2 linked regions of the Aquibium oceanicum genome follow. The main gene of each other region encodes a partner of the protein of the gene in region 2 in a complex. Links are inferred from orthologs where the notes say so. Each region holds a gene or a part of one and is shown on either strand. Other genes may lie near its edges. The genes, in order: dnaG and BSQ44_RS10610.

Region 1 (6,605 bases), 720 kb from region 2 along the record:
CTGGTCTCGTCGTCCTCGACCACGTTGATGCCCATGTCGGACAGCATCGCCATCGTGTCTTCGATCTGCTCGGAGGTCACTTCCTCGGACGGCAGGACGGCATTGAGCTCGTCCATCGTCACGTAGCCGCGCTTCTTGGCGACCTTGATCATCTTCTTGACGGCATCGTCGGAAAGATCGAGCAGCGGACCGTCGGCAGCGCCTTCGCGTTCGTTCTCGACCTCTTCCTTTTCTTTCGTCGCCATGCTTTCCTGTCTCCAACGTGAGAGGACGGCTGGACGGCCATTCTAGCTTGCCGTCAACGGACGTCGATGCGCCCGCCCCGTCTCAGCGAGTACCGATCTCGCGTAAATACACCATTAACCGTGTCTTACCAGCGCGCTGTGAGCCCTGCGCCGGTATCGGCATGGCCGCGCGGTTGCGCCGGCATGCTTTCCACCCCGATCGGAACGATCGCGAAACGTCCTGATTCCGTCATTTCGCCGTCAGGTCAAGCCGCCCTTGCACGATTCGTCGCGAAAACGCCAACAACGCGTCAGCTTCTCGCGACCCTCCCGGACGACACTCCGAAGCCTTCTATCAGCGCCTCGGTAGCCTGCACGTCGCGAAACTGTATCTGGACCTCGAGGAGCTGCCGGTAGTTTTCCTCCGTCGGATCCGCGGCGAGCGCCGCTTCGGCCGCTCTGAGTTCCTTATGTAGAACGCCGGCTGACTGGTGCAAGTGCAGAGCCTGGCTGAACGCGTCGCGGGCGTCGTCGAGGGCCGCATCCTCCAGAGCCGGCCATTGCCTGGCCCGCCGGACGAGCGCGACGGCGTTCTCCATCACCGTGTCCAGCCTCGCCTGGCTCAGCCAGGCCAGAATGGCGTCGCGGTCCGTCGCCTGCCCTTCGGCGATGGCGTCGAGCAGCCCGGCATGAAGCCGGCGCAGGTCCGGGTGCTTCAGATCCAGCCGTTCTATCGCCTCGAAGTGCTCGTCGATCAGCAAGGGATGGTTGATGAGCGCAACCATGATCACCGTCTCGCGCATCGGCATGGTTCCGGCCGAACTGCGCACCAGCGAGGACCGCGCGAGGCTGTCGGAGACGGCAAGGCGTCCCGGCGTCTGCCCTTGCCGTCCGCGACCATGCGCACCGTTTCGATCGCCCTTCTGGTTGGGATAGTTCTTCCTCTGCTGCCGCGCCGAGCCGAAGAAGGCCTCGATCCGTTCGCGCATCTCCTGGCCGTAGTGCCGACGCACGTTATCGTCGCGGATGCGCGAGGTCAGCTCTCGCAGCGACTTCTCCAGCACCGAACGCCGCTCCGGCGTGTCGAAGACCCCGCCCGAGGTCTCGCGCAGCCACAAGAGTTCCGACAGAGGGCGGGCGTCGGCGATCACGCTGCGAAACGCCTCCGGTCCGCCTTCCTTCACCAGATCGTCGGGGTCCTGACCCTGCGGCAAAAGCGCGAAGCGGACCGTGCGCCCGCCCTGGATCGACGGTAGCGCGAGGTCGGCCGCGCGCCAGGCCGCCTTCAGGCCGGCGGGGTCGCCGTCGAAACACAGCACCGGCTCCGGTGCCATGCGCCACAGGAGCTCCAGCTGGTTCTCGGTCAGCGCGGTACCGAGCGGGGCGACGGCGTTGGCGAACCCCGCCTGCGCCAGCGCGATCACGTCCATGTAGCCTTCCACGGCGATGACGGCGCCTTCCCTGCCCTGCCCCTTGCGCGCCCGGGCGAAGTTGTAAAGCACCTCGCCCTTGTGGAAGAGCTCGGTATCAGGTGAGTTCATGTACTTGGCCGCGACGTCGGGCGACATTGCGCGACCGCCGAAAGCGATGACCCGTCCGCGCGCATCCTCGATCGGGAACATGATGCGGTCGCGGAACCAGTCGTAGGAGACCGGGATGTCGTCGCCATGCCGCACGAGCCCACAGGCCTCGATCTGCTCCTTCGCGACTCCCTTGCCGGCAAGGTGTTCCTTCAGCGCGTTGCGCGATTCGGGGGCGTAGCCGAGGCGGAAGTCCTGTTGGGTGGCCGAGGCGACGCCGCGCTCGCGCAGATAAGCGCGCGCCTTCGCGCCGGCGGACGCCTGCAGCTGTTCCTGAAAGAAGCGCGTCGCCATCTCCATGACGTCGTGCAGGCTGGCGCGCTGCTTCTCGCGCTTCTCCATCTCCGGGTCGCGTGCCGGCATCGGAACCCCGGCCAGCTCCGCGATCCGCTCCACCGCTTCAGGAAACCCGAGGCCGTCGAGTTCGGTGAGGAAGCGAAAATGGTCGCCCGAGACGCCACAGCCGAAACAGTGGTAGCGGCCCTTCTTGTCCTCGCAGTGGAAGCTCGGCGACTTCTCGCCATGGAAGGGGCAGCAAGCCCACCAGTCGCCCCGCGAGGCGTTCGTCTTGCGCTTGTCCCACGACACGCGCTGCCCGATCACCGAGGATATCGGGACACGGTCGCGTATCTCATCGAGGAACTGGTTCGAAAAGCGCATGGGACGTATGTAGGCTGCCTCGCCTCGGCAAGCGAGACCTCCTCGCGGCTGTCACCGAGTTTCACAGCCTCAGCGAGCCCGAAACAGCAGAAAACCCCGCGGCCATCGTGGCTCGCGGGGTTTCCATGGAACATTAGCTGGGACGATTTCCGGACACGGACCGGCCCGCCGGCTTGTCCTTCTCCGTTGCCGTCCGCCGCGGTCTTACTGCGGCAACTGGTCGTCCACACCCTCGACGTAGAAATTCATGCCCAGCAGCGTGCCGATATCGGCGGTCTCGCCTTCCTTCAGCCACTCGGAGCCGTCCTGTTTGTTGATCGGTCCCGTGAAGGGATCGAGTTCGCCGGACGTAATCTTGGCTTCGGTCTCCTCGGCGAGCGCCTTCACGTCGTCGGGCATGTTGGTGTAGGGCGCCATAACGACGTGGCCGTCGGCCATTCCGCCCCAGACGTCGACTTGCTCCCAAGTGCCGTCCATCACCGCCTTGACGCGCTCGGCGTAATACGGGCCCCAGTCGTCGACGATCGAGGTGAGCTGGGTCTCGGGACCGAACTTGATCATGTCCGAGGCCTGGCCGAAGGCCTTGATGCCACGCTCATGAGCGACCTGCATTGGCGCGGTCGAATCGGTGTGCTGGGTGATGATGTCGACGCCCTGGTCGATCAGCACCTTGGCGGCGTCGGCTTCCTTGCCTGGGTCGAACCAGGTGTTGGCCCATACCACCTTGACCTTGAAGTCGGGATCGACCGACTGCGCGCCGAGGACGAAGGAATTGATGCCCATCACCACTTCCGGGATCGGGAAGGAGGCGATGTAGCCGGCGACGCCCTTCTCCGAGAGGCTGGCGGCGATCACGCCCTGCACGTAGCGGCCTTCATGGAACTTCGAATTGTAGGTCGCGACGTTCGGATGCTCGCGCTTGAAGCCGGTGGCATGCTCGAACTTCACGTCTGGGAACTTGGCCGCGACCTTGTTCGTGGCATCCATGTAGCCGAAGGAGGTGGTGAAGACGATGTTGCAGCCCGACCGGGCGAAGCGCTCGATGGCGCGCTCGGCGTCGGCGCCCTCGGGCACGCTTTCCAGATAGGCGATCTCGACCTTGTCCTCGCCGCCGAGCTCCTCCTGCATTTCCAGCGCGCCCTGGTGGTGTTGATAGGACCAGCCGAAGTCGCCGATCGGGCCGACATAGATAAAACAGGCCTTGGTCTTGTCCTGCGCCAGCGCGGTTCCCGCCGACATCAGGGCCGTCGCGGCGGCCAGTGCCAGTATCGTTCTTTTTTTCATTTGTTCATGTCCTCTGTTGGTTTCGAAAACGGGGAATTCGTCCGGGTGGATCTAGCGGTCCGGCACGAACGGCCGCCCCAGGGAAGCCGGAGTGTTCATCATCGTCAGCCGCCTGTTCCTGGAGATTAGAACGAGAACGACGATGGTTGCCAGATAGGGGAGCGAAGAAAGGAATTGCGACGGCACCGCCTTGACGAGACCGGCCAGCCAGTAGAGCAAACTGGGAAGTCCGGCCAGATCGGCGAGGTTGGTCGCCTGGATGTGCAGTTGGGCGATGGTGATGGCACCAAAGAGGTAGGCGCCGGCGAGCACCCGCCACGGGCGCCAGGAAGCAAAGACGACCAGCGCCAGCGCGATCCAGCCGCGGCCGGCGGTCATGTTCTCGATCCACTGCGTGGTGTAGACCAGAGACAGTTGGGCGCCCGCGAGCCCGGCGCAGAACCCGCCGAACATCACTGCCATGTAGCGGATCGCGATGACCTTGATGCCGAGCGCATGGGCCGAGGTATGGCTGTCGCCGACGGAACGCAGCGTGAGACCGGCGCGGGTGCGGAACAGGAACCACATGACGCCGGCCGTGAGCAGCAGCGAGATGTAGAACATCGGGTCCTGGCCGAACAGGAGTCGGCCGACCAGCGGAATGTCCGTCAGTACCGGAATGTCGAGTGCGCCGAGCTTGACGCCCGGCTGGCCGACGAAGGCCTCGCCGATCATGCCGGACAGACCGATGCCGAGCAGCGTGAGAGCGAGCCCGGTCGCGACCTGGTTGGTGACGAGCGTCAACGCCAGGAAGCCGAAGAGCAGCGAGAACAGCATCCCGGCAATGGCGCCGGCAAGGACGCCGATCCAGGCATTGCCCGTCATGTACGCCATCCCGAAGGCCACGACCGCGCCCATCAGCATCATGCCTTCGACGCCGAGGTTGAGCACGCCTGAACGCTCCACGACGAGTTCGCCGATCGCGGTAAGGAGCAGCGGCGTCGCCGCCGTCGCGATCGTCAGCAGGATCGCCTCAGCCATGCCCATGGGCGGTCTCCAGTGCCGGGGCGGCGGGCGCGGTTGCCGGTGCCGGACGCACGAGGCGGACGCGGTAGTGGATCAGCGTGTCGCAGGCCAGAACGAAGAACAGGAGCATGCCCTGGAAGGCGCGCACTGTCTTGTCGGTGACGCCGATGGCGATCTGTGCTGCCTCGCCGCCGAGATAGGAGAGCGCCAGCACGAAGCCGGCCGCCACGATGCCGAGTGGATTGAGCCGCCCGAGGAAGGCCACGATGATGGCCGCGAAGCCGTAGCCGGGCGAAATCGAGGGCTGCAGCCGGCCGATGGCGCCGGAGACCTCGGTGATGCCCGCCAAGCCGGCGAGCGCGCCCGAGACGAGGAAGGCGAAGATGATGGTCTGGATCGTCGAAAAGCCACCGAAGCGCCCTGCCCGCGGGCTCTGGCCGATCACCTTCACCTCGAAGCCCTTGAGCGTTCGAGACATCATGAACCAGATGCCGATCGCCGCGATGATCGCGAAGACGATGCCCCAGTTGGCGCGGCCCGACATCGGGAAGAGCTCCGGCACGATCGCCCAGGAATGGAACGGCGGCGCCTGGGGGAAACTCATTGCCGCCGGGTCTCGCCACGGTCCGCGCACCAGCCAGTCGAGGATCAGCTGGGCGACGTAGACCAGCATGAGAGACGTCAGGATCTCGTTGGTGTTGAAGCGTGCCTTCAGGATCGCGGGAATGCCCGCGTAGAGTGCGCCGCCGACGGCGCCGAAGATCAGCATTAGCGGCAGGACCGCCGCGTTCTGGAAATCGGGGAAATAGAGCGGGATCATGCTGCCCGCGATCGCGCCCATGGTGAATTGGCCCTCGGCGCCGATGTTCCAGTTGCTGGACAGGAAGCAGACGGACAGGCCGACGGCGATCAGGATCAGTGGCGCGGCCTTGATCGCCAGTTCGTGCAGCGACCAGACCTCGGTGAGCGGATCGATGAAATAGGCATAGAGGCCGACGACCGGGTTCTTGCCGAGTGCGGCGAAGATGATGGCGCCGGCAACGACCATGAGCGCGAAGGCGATGAAGGGAGAAAGCGCGGAGAAGAGCTTCGATTGCAGCGGACGGCGGACGAGTTCGATGCGCATCAGGCCGGCTCCGTCGCGTGATCGTGGACATGGCCAGGCTCGGCGCCGCCCATCAGGAGGCCGATCTTCTCGAAGGTGGCCTCGGCGCGCGGCAGCGGCTTCGACAGTTCGCCATTGTGCATGACGGCGATCGCGTCGGAGATCTCGAAGAGTTCGTCCAGGTCTTGGCTGATCACCAGCACGGCCGAGCCGGCGCGGGCGAGTTCGATCAGCGCTTGGCGGATGCGGGACGCCGCACCCGCATCGACCCCCCATGTCGGCTGGTTGACAACCAGCACGGCGGGCTTGCGGTCGAGTTCGCGCCCGATGATGAATTTCTGCAGGTTGCCGCCCGAGAGTGCGGAAGCCGGCGGGTCTTCCGCGCTCTTGCGCACGTCCATCTCCTGGTTGATGCGCTTGGCGGCGGCCGACACCGCGCTCGCGCGAATCGTACCGGCCGCGCCTAGGTAGGCGCCACGGTCCGTCGCGTGGCGCGAAAGGAGCAGGTTGTCCGAAAGCTTCATGGCAGGTGCCGCGCCATGGCCGAGCCGCTCCTCGGGCACGAAGGCCGCCCCCATCATGCGTCGAGCCGAAATGCCGTCGCGCCCGGCGGGCTTGCCCCTGACCGTCACCGTCTCGGGCCGGTCCTGCACGACCTCGCCGGAGATCGCCTCGAAGAATTCGCCCTGGCCGTTTCCAGCGACGCCCGCGATGCCGATGACTTCCCCCGCCCGTACATTCAGCGAG
Region 2 (11,141 bases):
TCGTTCCCGGCTGGGAAGGCAACATGTGGGTGAAATGGCTGCGCCGGCTGGAAGTTGGCGACCAGCCCTGGGAACTGCGCGAGGAGACGTCGAAATACACCGATCTCATGGCCAACGGAAAGGCCCGACGCCACACCTTCGCGATGGACGTGAAGTCGGTGATCACAAGCCCGAGCCCGCAGGCGCCGCTGATGCACGAGCGGGGCCGCACTGTTGTGACCGGGCTGGCATGGTCGGGACACGGCACGATCGAAAGGGTCGACGTGACGATCGACGGCGGCCGTAACTGGCACACGGCGCGGCTCGACGGACCCAGCCTGCCGATGGCGCTGCACCGCTTCTATTTCGACTTCGACTGGGACGGCTCGGAACTGTTCCTGCAGTCGCGCGCGATCGACGAGCGGGGCCTGGTGCAGCCGACCAAGGACGCGCTGCGGGCGGTGCGCGGCGAGAACTCGATCTATCACAACAACGGCATCCAGACCTGGCATGTCGGCAAGGACGGGACCGTGGAGAATGTCGAGATATCGTGACGCGGCAATCGCGGCGGCGGCCATCCTGGCGGCGGTGATTATCGCCCCCGCACAGGCACAGGACGCGGCTGCCGGAGAGAAGGTGTTCAACAGGTGCAAGGCGTGCCACGCGGTGGGCGAGGGCGCCAAGCACAAGGTCGGCCCGCACCTGAACGACGTGTTCGGCCGCACCGCCGGAACCGCCGAGGGCTACAAATACTCCAAGTCGATGGTCGAAGCGGGCGCCGGCGGCCTCGCGTGGAGCCACGAGACGCTCTCCGAGTACCTCGCGAGCCCCCGCAGCTACGTGAAGGGCACCAAGATGGCCTTCGCGGGACTGAAGAAAGACGAGGAGATCGCCGACGTCATCGCCTATCTGGAAACCTTCTCGAAGCCCGAGGAAGAAGCCGGGGACGCGCAATCGCCGCCTGCGGCGCAGCAGGAGGCCAAGGCGGAGCCCGAAGCCGCCGCCGCGGCGGAGATGCCGGAGAGCATGGCCGGCGCCGAGCGCGCGGGAGCGGTCTTCGGGCTCGGGCGCGCCGCCACGGCCGACGAGATCGCCGCGTGGAACATCGACGTGCGCCCCGACGGCGAGGGCTTGCCCGAGGGACGCGGCACGGTGATGCAGGGCGAGGGGATCTATACGGAACGCTGCGCCGCCTGCCACGGCGACTTCGGCGAGGGTATCGGCCGCTGGCCGGTGCTGGCGGGCGGACACGATACGCTGAAGGCCGATCGCCCGGAAAAGACGATCGGCTCCTACTGGCCCTATCTCTCGACCGTCTACGACTACGTCAACCGCGCCATGCCCTTCGGCGATGCGCGCGGGCTGGAGAGCGATGAACTCTACGCGCTGACGGCCTATCTGCTCTTCCTGAACGACGTGGTGACGGACGAGGATTTCGAGCTGTCGAAGGAAAATTTCGCCACGGTGAAGTTACCGAACGAAGCCAACTTCTTCGAGGATGACCGGTTGTCCGAACCGCATTATGCCGACAGGACGCACCCCTGCATGACCGATTGCCGGCCGGGATTGCCGACCATCACGATGCATGCGGCAGTTCTCGACGTGACGCCGGAGAGCGAAGAAGGGAACGGCGGGATCGACTGAGAAGGTTATTCGGCAGCGACGGGGGAAGCCCCGATCGACGATGGCGCCAGTTTGCGGCCGTCGATCACCCGGTCGGCAATGGCAGCGCTGACGATCATCGATGCGAGGCCCAGAAGCGACGTGACGGCCAGCACCGATCCGCCGGTGAAGCCGGCTCCGATGGTGCAGCCGACGGCAAGAATGCCGCCGAAGCCCATCAGCGCGGCGCCGAGCGCGTAGCGCAGTACCGAAGGCGTGCCGGGCTCCGAGAAGGTGGCGATGCGGAACTGCCGGAACGCCACCGCGGCAATGAAGGCGCCGGCGAGGATGCCGACAAGGAGGCCCTGGTCGAGCCCGGCCGCGCCAGCCGTTCCCGTGCCGAGGCCGATGGTGGTGGCAAGCGGGCGGACGTAGGAAAGGCTCTCGGCCTGGATCGGCTCGAAGACCTGCAGCGACAATTGCCAGGTGAAGTACCAGCCGCCGACGATGGTGAGGCCGACGATCACGCCGCCCGTGAAGCGGGCAGGGGAAAGTCGGGTGGAAATCGCCAGCGCGAGCGCTGCGACCGCGAGAACGACGCCGATCGCCACGCCACCGAAGTGGTCTAGCCCTGCATGGGCGAGCAGATCGTTGCCTCCGATCGCAGCCGAGTTCCACAGGCCGCCGATCGCATCGCGGGCGGGGACGAGGAAGCCATCATAGGTGGCGAGCGCGAAGACCGCGAGGATCGCCAGCGTGAACAGCGCGCGCAGATTGCCCGAGGCGCCGAGTACGAGAAGCCGCGACACACATCCGCGCGCGAGTACCATGCCGAGCCCGAACAAGGCACCGCCGATCAGCGCGCCCGACAGGCTCTGCGGTGTCGAGAAGAAGCGGGTCTCGGTAACCTCGAGCGATCCGGTGTAGAGGAGGAGCTGCACGCCCAAGACGGCGGCGGCGAACCCGGCGGCCCACGTGGCGAGCGCGGCGTTGCCTCGGCCGCGCACCAGATCGAGAACGGCGGTGCGGGTGCAGAAGGCCGTCCGCTGCGCGAAGAACCCGAACACGAGGCCGAGAACCACGCCGCCCGCGAGGGCCGCGCCGTTTTCACCGACAGCATCGATCAGCGGAACGAGATCCATGGTGTATGAACTCCAAAGAACACTCTGATACGCCGTCGCGGCGGTGCTTTCGCCGATCAGAGATGCGAAGGAGGAGCAGCCGGCGGAATTCTTTCCCTCGCAGAAGGCGTGGAGAAGAAAATCGTTCCGCGCGCCTCTCCGACCTCCGAAGCAGTGGAAGTTCGCCGGTGCATTGCCCGGCACCAAGTGCCGGATCACGCTTGTCGCGAGGTGCTGCTACCTGGGCATCTGGTAGGAAAGAAAAGTCCTTTCGCGGGCATCGAAGATCAGCCCGGTCTCGGTGAGCGACGGGCTCGCCAGCGGGACGATGTTGGCGGCGATCTCGGAGGGATGCGGCAGGGTCGCGGGGTTCTCGCCCGGCATCGCCTGCGCGCGCATCGCCGTTCGGGTAGCCCCCGGATTGACCGAGTTCACACGGAGCGGCGTGTTCTTCGTCTCGTCGGCCCAGGAGCGCGCGAGCGCCTCCACGGCGGCTTTCGATGCGGCATAGGGTCCCCAGTAGGCGCGTGCGTTGTGGGCGGCGCCCGACGACATGATGATGGCGCGGCCGGCATCCGAGTTGCGCAGCAGCGGATCGACGGAGCGGATCAGACGCCAGACGCCGGTGACATTGACCGCCATCACCTTCTCGAAGACCTTCGCCTCGATATGCGCGAGCGGCCCGATGACGCCCAGCACGCCGGCATTGGCGACCAGGATGTCGAGCTTGCCCCAGCGCTCGTGAATGGCGCTGCCGAGGCGATCGATGCCCGGCATGTCGGTCAGGTCGAGCGGCACCAGCGTCGCCTCGCCCTTGCCCGAGCGGGCATGCTCGGCCTTGATCTCGTCGTCGAGTTCTTCCAGCCCGCCGACAGTGCGCGCGACCGCGATCACTTGCGCGCCCGCAGCCGCCATGTGCTTGGCGATGAAGTAGCCGATGCCGCGCGAGGCGCCGGTGACGAGGGCGGTGCGGCCGGTAAGGTCGGGATGCGCGTTCATGCGGGAGGTATCTCCAGAGAATATCGAGACCGGCTCTTAGAATGAATGTCTCGCGAACGAAACCCGGCGGCTTGCGGCGTCGGACGCGTTGGCTTATTTCCACACAGCGGGGACGGCCCTGCATCTGCGACAATCACTGATGGGGACGGCCTCATCGCCTGCAAGGGGGATGACGATGTCCTGGCTCATACTGTTTGCCGCTGGACTGTTCGAGATCGGCTGGGCGGTCGGCTTGAAATACACCGAAGGGTTCACGCGGCTGTGGCCCACTCTCGCCACCATCGTTTCCATGACGGTGAGCCTCGCCCTTCTCGGTCTCGCCCTCCGGACGCTGCCGCTCGGCACCGCCTATGCGGTGTGGACCGGCATCGGCACGATCGGCACAGTGGTTCTCGGCATCCTTCTCTTCGGCGAGTCCTCGGACGCGATCCGGCTCGCCTGCATCTGTCTCATTGTCGCCGGCATCGTCGGCCTGAAGCTGGTCACGCCGTAGGGCGAACCCTATCACTGCCCTCCCGCCGCCAGCAGCGACAGCGAGCGCACGTTGTCGGCGCCTTCGAAATCGAGCAGTCGCGTAGGGTACTCACCGCTGAAGCAGGCGTCGCAGAACTGCGGCGACTCCCCGTTGCGCGCGGTCTCGCCGACGGCGCGGTAGAGGCCGTCGATGGACAGGAAACCCAGCGAATCGACGCGGATGAAATCCGCCATCTCCTCGACCGACATGCGCGAGGCGAGAAGCTTGGCCTTCTCGGGCGTGTCGACGCCGTAGAAGCAGGAGGCGCGGGTAGGCGGCGATGCAATGCGCATGTGCACTTCCTTCGCGCCCGCCTCGCGCACCATCTGCACGATCTTCTGGCTGGTGGTGCCGCGCACGATGGAATCGTCGACCAGCACCACGCGCTTCCCTTCGATCATCCGGCGATTGGCGTTGTGCTTCAGTTTCACGCCCATGTGGCGGATCGAATCGCCCGGCGAAATGAAGGTTCGGCCGACATAGTGGTTGCGGATGATGCCGAGTTCGAAGGGAAGCCCCGCTTCCTGAGAAAAGCCGATGGCCGCAGGCGTTCCCGAATCGGGGACGGGAACGACGATGTCCGCCTCCACCGGGCTTTCGCGCGCCAGTTCGATTCCGATCTTCTTGCGCACGTCATAGACGTTGCGGCCTTCCACGGACGAATCCGGTCGGGCGAAATAGACGTACTCGAAGATGCAGAAGCGGGATTTCGCCGGCTCGAAAGGAAAATGGCTCTCGATTCCGTTGGTGGTGACCACCACCATCTCGCCCGGCTTGAGGTCGCGCACGAAGCGCGCGCCGATGATGTCCAGCGCGCAGGTTTCCGAGGCGAGGATCCAGGCGCCGTCGAGGTCGCCGAGCACCAGCGGGCGGATGCCGAGCGGATCGCGGCAGCCGATCATCTTCTTGGAGGTCAGCGCCACCAGCGAGAAGGCGCCCTCGATCTGCCGCACCGCCTCGATGAAGCGGGCATTGGTGTCGCGCTGCTTGCTGGTCGCCACCAGGTGAAGGATCGTCTCGGTGTCCGAGGTAGACGAGAAGATCGAACCCTGCTTCTGCAGGGCGCGCTGGACGGTCATCGCGTTGGTGATGTTGCCATTGTGGGCGATGGCCAGGCCCCCGTCGGCAAGCTCGGCGAAGAAGGGCTGGACGTTGCGCAGGCCTGCGCCGCCGGTCGTCGCGTAGCGCGTATGGCCTATGGAGCGCGTGCCCTGCAGCCGGTCGATCACCGACTGCTTGGTGAAGGTGTCGCCGATCAGGCCGACATGGCGCTCGACGTGGAACTGCGAGCCGTCATAGGAGACGATGCCGGCCGCTTCCTGCCCGCGATGCTGGAGCGCGTGCAGGCCAAGGGTGACGATCGCAGCCGCGTCCTGCCGCCCGAAGATGCCGAACACACCGCACTCGTCGTGGAAGTGGTCGTCGGCCTCACCGGCGCACGTGTCCCGTTCGTGGTGCGTGTCGATCGCTGCGTCTGCCATTGCAAGCCGCCTTTGCGCTCTTCGGCGCCGTTGTTCCGCCTACCCGCGGGCGACGGATCAGTTGTTCGTCTCGGCCTCGTCGCCTTCGGTCAGGCGCTTGATGATCGAGTTCTCCGGATCGTCCGGAAGCACTTCCTGCAACTTCGCGCCGATGCCTTCGAGCAGGGGCAACGACTTCGCCTCGGCCACCCATTCCGGCTTGTTGTCGCCTACCAGCCAGTTGAAGAACATCAGAGCCACGGCGATCACGAGGATCCCGCGCGCCGCGCCGTAGACGAAACCGAGCGTCCGATCGAGCGCGCCGACCCGCGAATCGATGATGAAGTCGGCCAGCTTCATCGTGATCACCGTCACCACGATCAGCGCGAGCAGGAAGACGATGGCCGCTGAGGCGGCAAGCGCGATCTTGTCGTTGTCTATGTAGGGCGCGACGTAGGGGAGCACAAAGGGGTAGAGGAAAAAGGCCGCCGCCGCGGCCGCCGCCCACGAGGCGATGGAGAGAAGTTCGCGCGAGAGGCCGCGGACCATCGCCAGGATCGCGGAAACAAGCGCAAAGCCGACGAGTATTCCGTCAAGCAGCGTAATCGGCATCGTCGCCCACTCCAATCCGTCAGTCCGCCTCGTGACCGCGCTTCGTTCCCGCGATCCGGGCAACGAGGTCGGCCAGCGCATCCGGCTGGAACGATCGCGTCGCGATCGATCCTGCCACGTCCCCGCTGCCGGCGGGCAGGACCGCCTGCCCGAAACCGAGTTTTTCCGCCTCTTTCAGCCGCTGCTGCGCATGCGCGACAGGCCTGACGGCGCCGGAAAGGCTGATTTCGCCGAAATAGACACAATCGGCGGGCAGGGCAAGTCCGGTGAGCGACGAAACCAGTGCGGCAGCGACGGCGAGATCGGCGGCCGGCTCCGAGATGCGGTAGCCGCCCGCGACGTTGAGGTAGACGTCGTTCTGCGCGAATCGGACGCCGCAATGCGCCTCGAGCACCGCGAGGATCATCGACAGACGCGCCGAATCCCAGCCGACCACCGCCCGGCGCGGCGTTCCGAGCGGCGAGGGGGCGACCAATGCCTGGATCTCGACGAGCACCGGGCGCGTGCCCTCCATGCCGGCGAAGACGGCGGCACCCGGCGCCTTGGCGTGGCGCTCGCCGAGGAAAAGCTCAGAGGGATTGGCGACCTCGCGCAGTCCCTTGTCGGACATCTCGAAGACGCCGATCTCATCAGTGGGACCGAAGCGGTTCTTCACCGTGCGCAGGATGCGATAATGATGTCCGCCTTCGCCTTCGAAGTAGAGCACGGCGTCGACCATGTGCTCGACCACGCGCGGGCCGGCGATCTGGCCTTCCTTGGTCACATGGCCGACCAGAACGATCGCCGCCCCGGTCGATTTGGCATAGCGGATCATCGCCTGTGCCGAGGCGCGGACCTGCGTGACGGTGCCGGGCGCCGAATCAGCGAGGTCCGTCCACAGGGTCTGGATCGAATCGAGGATCAGGAGGTCCGGCCGCCGTCCCTCCGCGATAGTCGCCAGGATGTCCTCGACGTTGGTCTCCGCTGCGAGTTCGACCGGCGTGTCGGCCGCGCCGAGACGCTGGGCGCGCAGCCTGATCTGCGCCACCGCCTCCTCGCCGGAGACGTAGACGACCCGGTGCCCCTTGCGCGCGAGCGCTGCGGCGGCCTGAGTGAGCAGCGTGGATTTGCCGATGCCCGGATCACCGCCGACGAGCAGGGCGGAGCCGCGCACGAAGCCGCCGCCGGTGGCGCGGTCGAGCTCGCCGATGCCGCTGGCAATACGCGGCGCGTCCTCGATCTCGCCGGACAGGGAGGTCAGCGTCACCGCACGGCCCTTGCGGGCGTTGCGCATGGAAGCCGGCCCTGAGCCGATGCCGCCGGCCGTGCCTTCCTCGACGAGCGTGTTCCACTCGCCGCAGCTGTCGCACTTGCCAGCCCAGCGGTTGTGCACCGAGCCGCAGTTCTGGCAGATGAACTGGACGCGCGACTTCGCCATTATCGGGCTGCTCCGACCATCATCACCGCGTATCGGCGCCGCTGATGTAGGCGCGGTGGTAGCGCTGGCCGATCCGGGTGAGGAGTTCGTAGGAGATCGTTCCCGCCGCGCGCGCGGCCTCGTCGAGCGGCAGGTTGGGCCCGAAGAGTTCGATGTGATCGCCCGTCGCGATGCCGTCCTCGCCGAGGTCGGTCACGTCGAACATGGTCAGGTCCATGGTCACGCGCCCGACGATCGGCACGCGGCGACCATGCACGAACCCGCTTCCGCCGGGAAAGAGCTGGCGGATCGGCACCCCGCTGCCAGACGCGGCGCGCGGGAAGCCGTCGGCATATCCGGCCGCGGCAACGGCGATGATGCTGTCGCGCTCGAGGACCGCCGTCGCGCCGTAGCTGATGGTCTCGCCGGCCCTGGCATAGCGGATCTGAACCACGCGGGCTTCCGCCGTCACCACGGTGCGCATGGTGACGCCAGGTGCGGGCGATCCGCCGTATACGGCGATGCCGGGGCGGCAGAGGCCGAAATGGTAATCGCGCCCTAGCAGCAGGCCTGAGGAATTGACGAGGCTCGCCTCCATATCCCCGAACGCACGCCGCACCTGCCGAAAAAGTTCGAGCTGCCTGCGGTTCTTGGGATCGTCGCGCCGGTCGGCGCAGGCGAGATGGCTCATCAGGAGCACCGGGTTGACCGTGCCGGTCAGCATGTTCTCGTCCGCGAAGGCAATCGCCTCGGCCGGCGTGATGCCGAGGCGGTTCATGCCGGTGTCGACATGGATGGCGCAGGGGTGCGCCGCACCCTGCCGCCCGCAGAATCGTTCCCAGATCGTCAGGTCGACGGCGGTGTTGATCACCGGGATCAGCTGCGACCCGGCGTATGCCTCGGCCGCCTCCGCTCCGAAGAGACCGTTGAGGACGAAGATGCGCGCTTGCGGCGCAGCGCGCCTGACTGCGAAGCCTTCTTCGGGCAGGGCGACGAAGAACGTATCGCATCCGACAGCCGCCAGCGCGGGGACGACCTCCGCGATGCCGATGCCATAGGCGTCCGCCTTGACGATTCCGGCGACGCGGGCCGGCGCGGCCACCTTTGCAAGCGCGCGAAAATTCGCCTGCAGCGAGCGCAGATCGATCGTCAGCCGGCCGCCGGCAAGGTGAGGTTTGGTCCCGGCCTCCCGGATGTGGAATTCCTCCTCCAAGCGACTACTCGAAGCGTTCCGGCAGATGACTTTCCTCGGCGAGGTCGGAGAACCGGGTGAACTGGCCTTCGAAGGCGAGATCGACCGTGCCGGTGGGGCCGTGGCGCTGCTTGGCGATGATGAGTTCGGCCTTGCCTTTCACGCGCTCGAACTTCTCCTGCCACTGCTGGTGTTCCATCGTGCCGGGCTCGGGCTCCTTGTTCTGCATGTAGTATTCGTCGCGATAGACGAAAAGCACGACGTCGGCGTCCTGCTCGATCGAGCCCGATTCGCGCAGGTCCGAAAGTTGTGGGCGCTTGTCGTCGCGGCTTTCGACCTGGCGCGAGAGCTGCGACAGCGCCACGATCGGCACCTGGAGTTCCTTGGCGAGCGCCTTGAGGCCAGTGGTGATTTCGGTGATTTCCTGTACGCGGTTCTGGTTCGATTTCGACGAGGAGCCCTGCATCAGCTGGACGTAGTCGATCACGATCACGTCGAGCCCACGCTGCCGCTTGAGCCGCCGCGCCCGGGCGGCAAGCTGGGCGATCGAGATGCCGCCCGTCTGATCGATGAAGAGCGGCGTCTTCTGCATCATCTGCGCGCAGGCGACGAGCTTTTCGAAATCGGCCTCGGAAATCTCGCCGCGGCGGATCTTCGAGGACGAGATCTCGGTCTGCTCCGAGATGATGCGGGTCGCGAGCTGTTCGGACGACATTTCCAGCGAGAAGAAGCCGACTACGCCGCCATTGGCCGCCTTGAAGGACCCGTCGGCCTGCTGCGCCGGCTGGTAGGCCGATGCGATGTTGAAGGCGATGTTGGTGGCGAGCGAGGTCTTGCCCATGGCGGGTCGGCCGGCGAGGATGACCAGATCCGACGGCTGCAGGCCTCCGAGCCTGCGGTCGATGTCGCGGAAGCCGGTGGAGATGCCCGAGAGATGGCCGTCGCGCATGTAAGCGGCGTTGGCCATGTCCACGGCGGTCTTGACCGCGTCGGTGAAGCTTTCGAAGCCGCCGTCATAGCGCCCGGTCTCCGCGAGTTCGAAGAGGCGCCTCTCTGCGTCTTCGATCTGGTCGGAGGGCGCCATGTCCACCGGCGCGTCGTAGGCGATGTTGACCATGTCCTCGCCGACGGTGATCAACGCGCGCCGCGTCGCGAGGTCGTAGATCGCCCGTCCGTAGTCGGATGCGTTGATGATCGTCACGGCTTCCGCCGCGAGCCGTGCGAGGTAGTGCGTGACGGTAATGTCGCCGACCTTCTCGTCGGCAGGCAGGAAGGTCTTCATCGTCACCGGATTGGCCATCTTGCCCATCCGGATCAGTTCGCCGGCGATCTCGTAGATCTTGCGGTGCAGCGGTTCGTAGAAATGGGGCGGCTTCAGGAAGTCCGAAACGCGATAAAACGCGTCATTGTTGACGAGGATGGCGCCCAGGAGCGCCTGCTCGGCCTCTATGTTGTTCGGCGCTTCGCGATAGAGCGGCGTTTCCGCCACCGCGAGTTTGCGGACTGCTTCTGCCATTTCTTTCCCGTCGATTCCCTGCCCGCCAACCCGGTATCAGATGTCGGCGAAGGATGGGGCGGGAAACCGCCTCACCGCCCGTGATTCACACTTCTCCACAGCCCCGGGATCGAAAATGCAAAAAAGCCGGTTGACGCGAATCGATCCTAGGGAAGGGGCATTGTAGCCCAGGTATTCACGCGAACAAAACGAGAAAATCGGAGCGGGAATCCGCTCCGATGTTTTGAGAAACGATGAGCAAAAGGGTTCCTCCTGCCGCCTCGTGCACCGCGGCGGGAAGGATGGGCTTCGATCGTCCTATTCGCCGGGTTCCGACATGCGCGTGTGCGTCGCCTTCTCTGGCAGGTGGCCCGGCTCGGCGACTCCGTGTTCGGCCAGGTCCCTTTCCGATTCCAGCATGTATTCGCGCGTCATCGGCAGGACCGAATTGCTGCGAGTAAGCTGGATCTGGAACACCATCATGTCCTGCCAGCGGAAGGCCGCTTCCGAACCGGCGAGATAGAATTCCCACATGCGGCAGAAGCGCTCGTCGTAGATCGACTTGATGCGATCGCGGTTCGCGAGGAAGCGCTGGCGCCAGTGCTTGAGCGTCTCGGCGTAGTGCAGCCGCAGGATCTCGATGTCGCCGCTCATCAGGCCGGCACGCTCGACCGACGGCAGCACCTCCGACAGCGCGGGGATGTATCCGCCGGGGAAGATATGCTTGCGAATGAAGGCGTTCGTGGCGGCCGGCGGGCCGAAACGGCCGAT

The links.
Region 1: the proteins of BSQ44_RS10610 (region 2) and dnaG are in contact, whole or in part, in a crystal structure (PDB 2R6A), measured with the Geobacillus stearothermophilus proteins. The link is inferred for Aquibium oceanicum from one-to-one orthologs. Residues at the interface, in WP_033016901.1 of Geobacillus stearothermophilus: Ser13, Glu15, Ala16, Gln18, Glu91, Leu92, Asp94, Ala95, Val96, Pro97, Thr98, Ala99, Ala100, Asn101, Tyr104, Tyr105, Ile108; in WP_049624496.1 of Geobacillus stearothermophilus: Lys456, Leu457, Leu458, Pro459, Ala460, Asn463, Ala464, Leu467, Leu535, Leu536, Ile537, Ala538, Gln544, Glu545, Asp548, Tyr549, His552.

The regions. Positions count from the first base shown.
Region 1 is NZ_CP018171.1:2,865,141-2,871,745, forward strand. What follows is about bases 1-2,964. They hold dnaG (DNA primase), read right to left. Parts: upstream 2,465-2,964; coding sequence 536-2,464; downstream 1-535. Other genes in these bases: rpoD (RNA polymerase sigma factor RpoD), read right to left, coding at 1-245; BSQ44_RS13995 (BMP family ABC transporter substrate-binding protein), read right to left, coding at 2,669-2,964. Also shown: more of BSQ44_RS13995, read right to left, coding at 2,965-3,748; BSQ44_RS14000 (ABC transporter permease), read right to left, coding at 3,800-4,774; BSQ44_RS14005 (ABC transporter permease), read right to left, coding at 4,761-5,879; BSQ44_RS14010 (ABC transporter ATP-binding protein), read right to left, coding at 5,879-6,605. UniProt on the Escherichia coli protein: RNA polymerase that catalyzes the synthesis of short RNA molecules used as primers for DNA polymerase during DNA replication.
Region 2 is NZ_CP018171.1:2,132,262-2,143,402, forward strand. What follows is about bases 8,147-11,141. They hold BSQ44_RS10610 (replicative DNA helicase), read right to left. Parts: upstream 10,392-11,141; coding sequence 8,901-10,391; downstream 8,147-8,900. Other genes in these bases: alr (alanine racemase), read right to left, coding at 8,147-8,896; BSQ44_RS10615 (SAM-dependent methyltransferase), read right to left, coding at 10,689-11,141. Also shown: soxC (sulfite dehydrogenase), read left to right, coding at 1-533; BSQ44_RS10570 (c-type cytochrome), read left to right, coding at 517-1,623; BSQ44_RS10575 (YeeE/YedE family protein), read right to left, coding at 1,629-2,723; BSQ44_RS10580 (SDR family NAD(P)-dependent oxidoreductase), read right to left, coding at 2,940-3,701; quaternary ammonium compound efflux SMR transporter SugE, read left to right, coding at 3,877-4,194; purF (amidophosphoribosyltransferase), read right to left, coding at 4,206-5,696; BSQ44_RS10595 (CvpA family protein), read right to left, coding at 5,754-6,287; DNA repair protein RadA, read right to left, coding at 6,307-7,704; more of alr, read right to left, coding at 7,727-8,146. UniProt on the Escherichia coli protein: The main replicative DNA helicase, it participates in initiation and elongation during chromosome replication. Travels ahead of the DNA replisome, separating dsDNA into templates for DNA synthesis.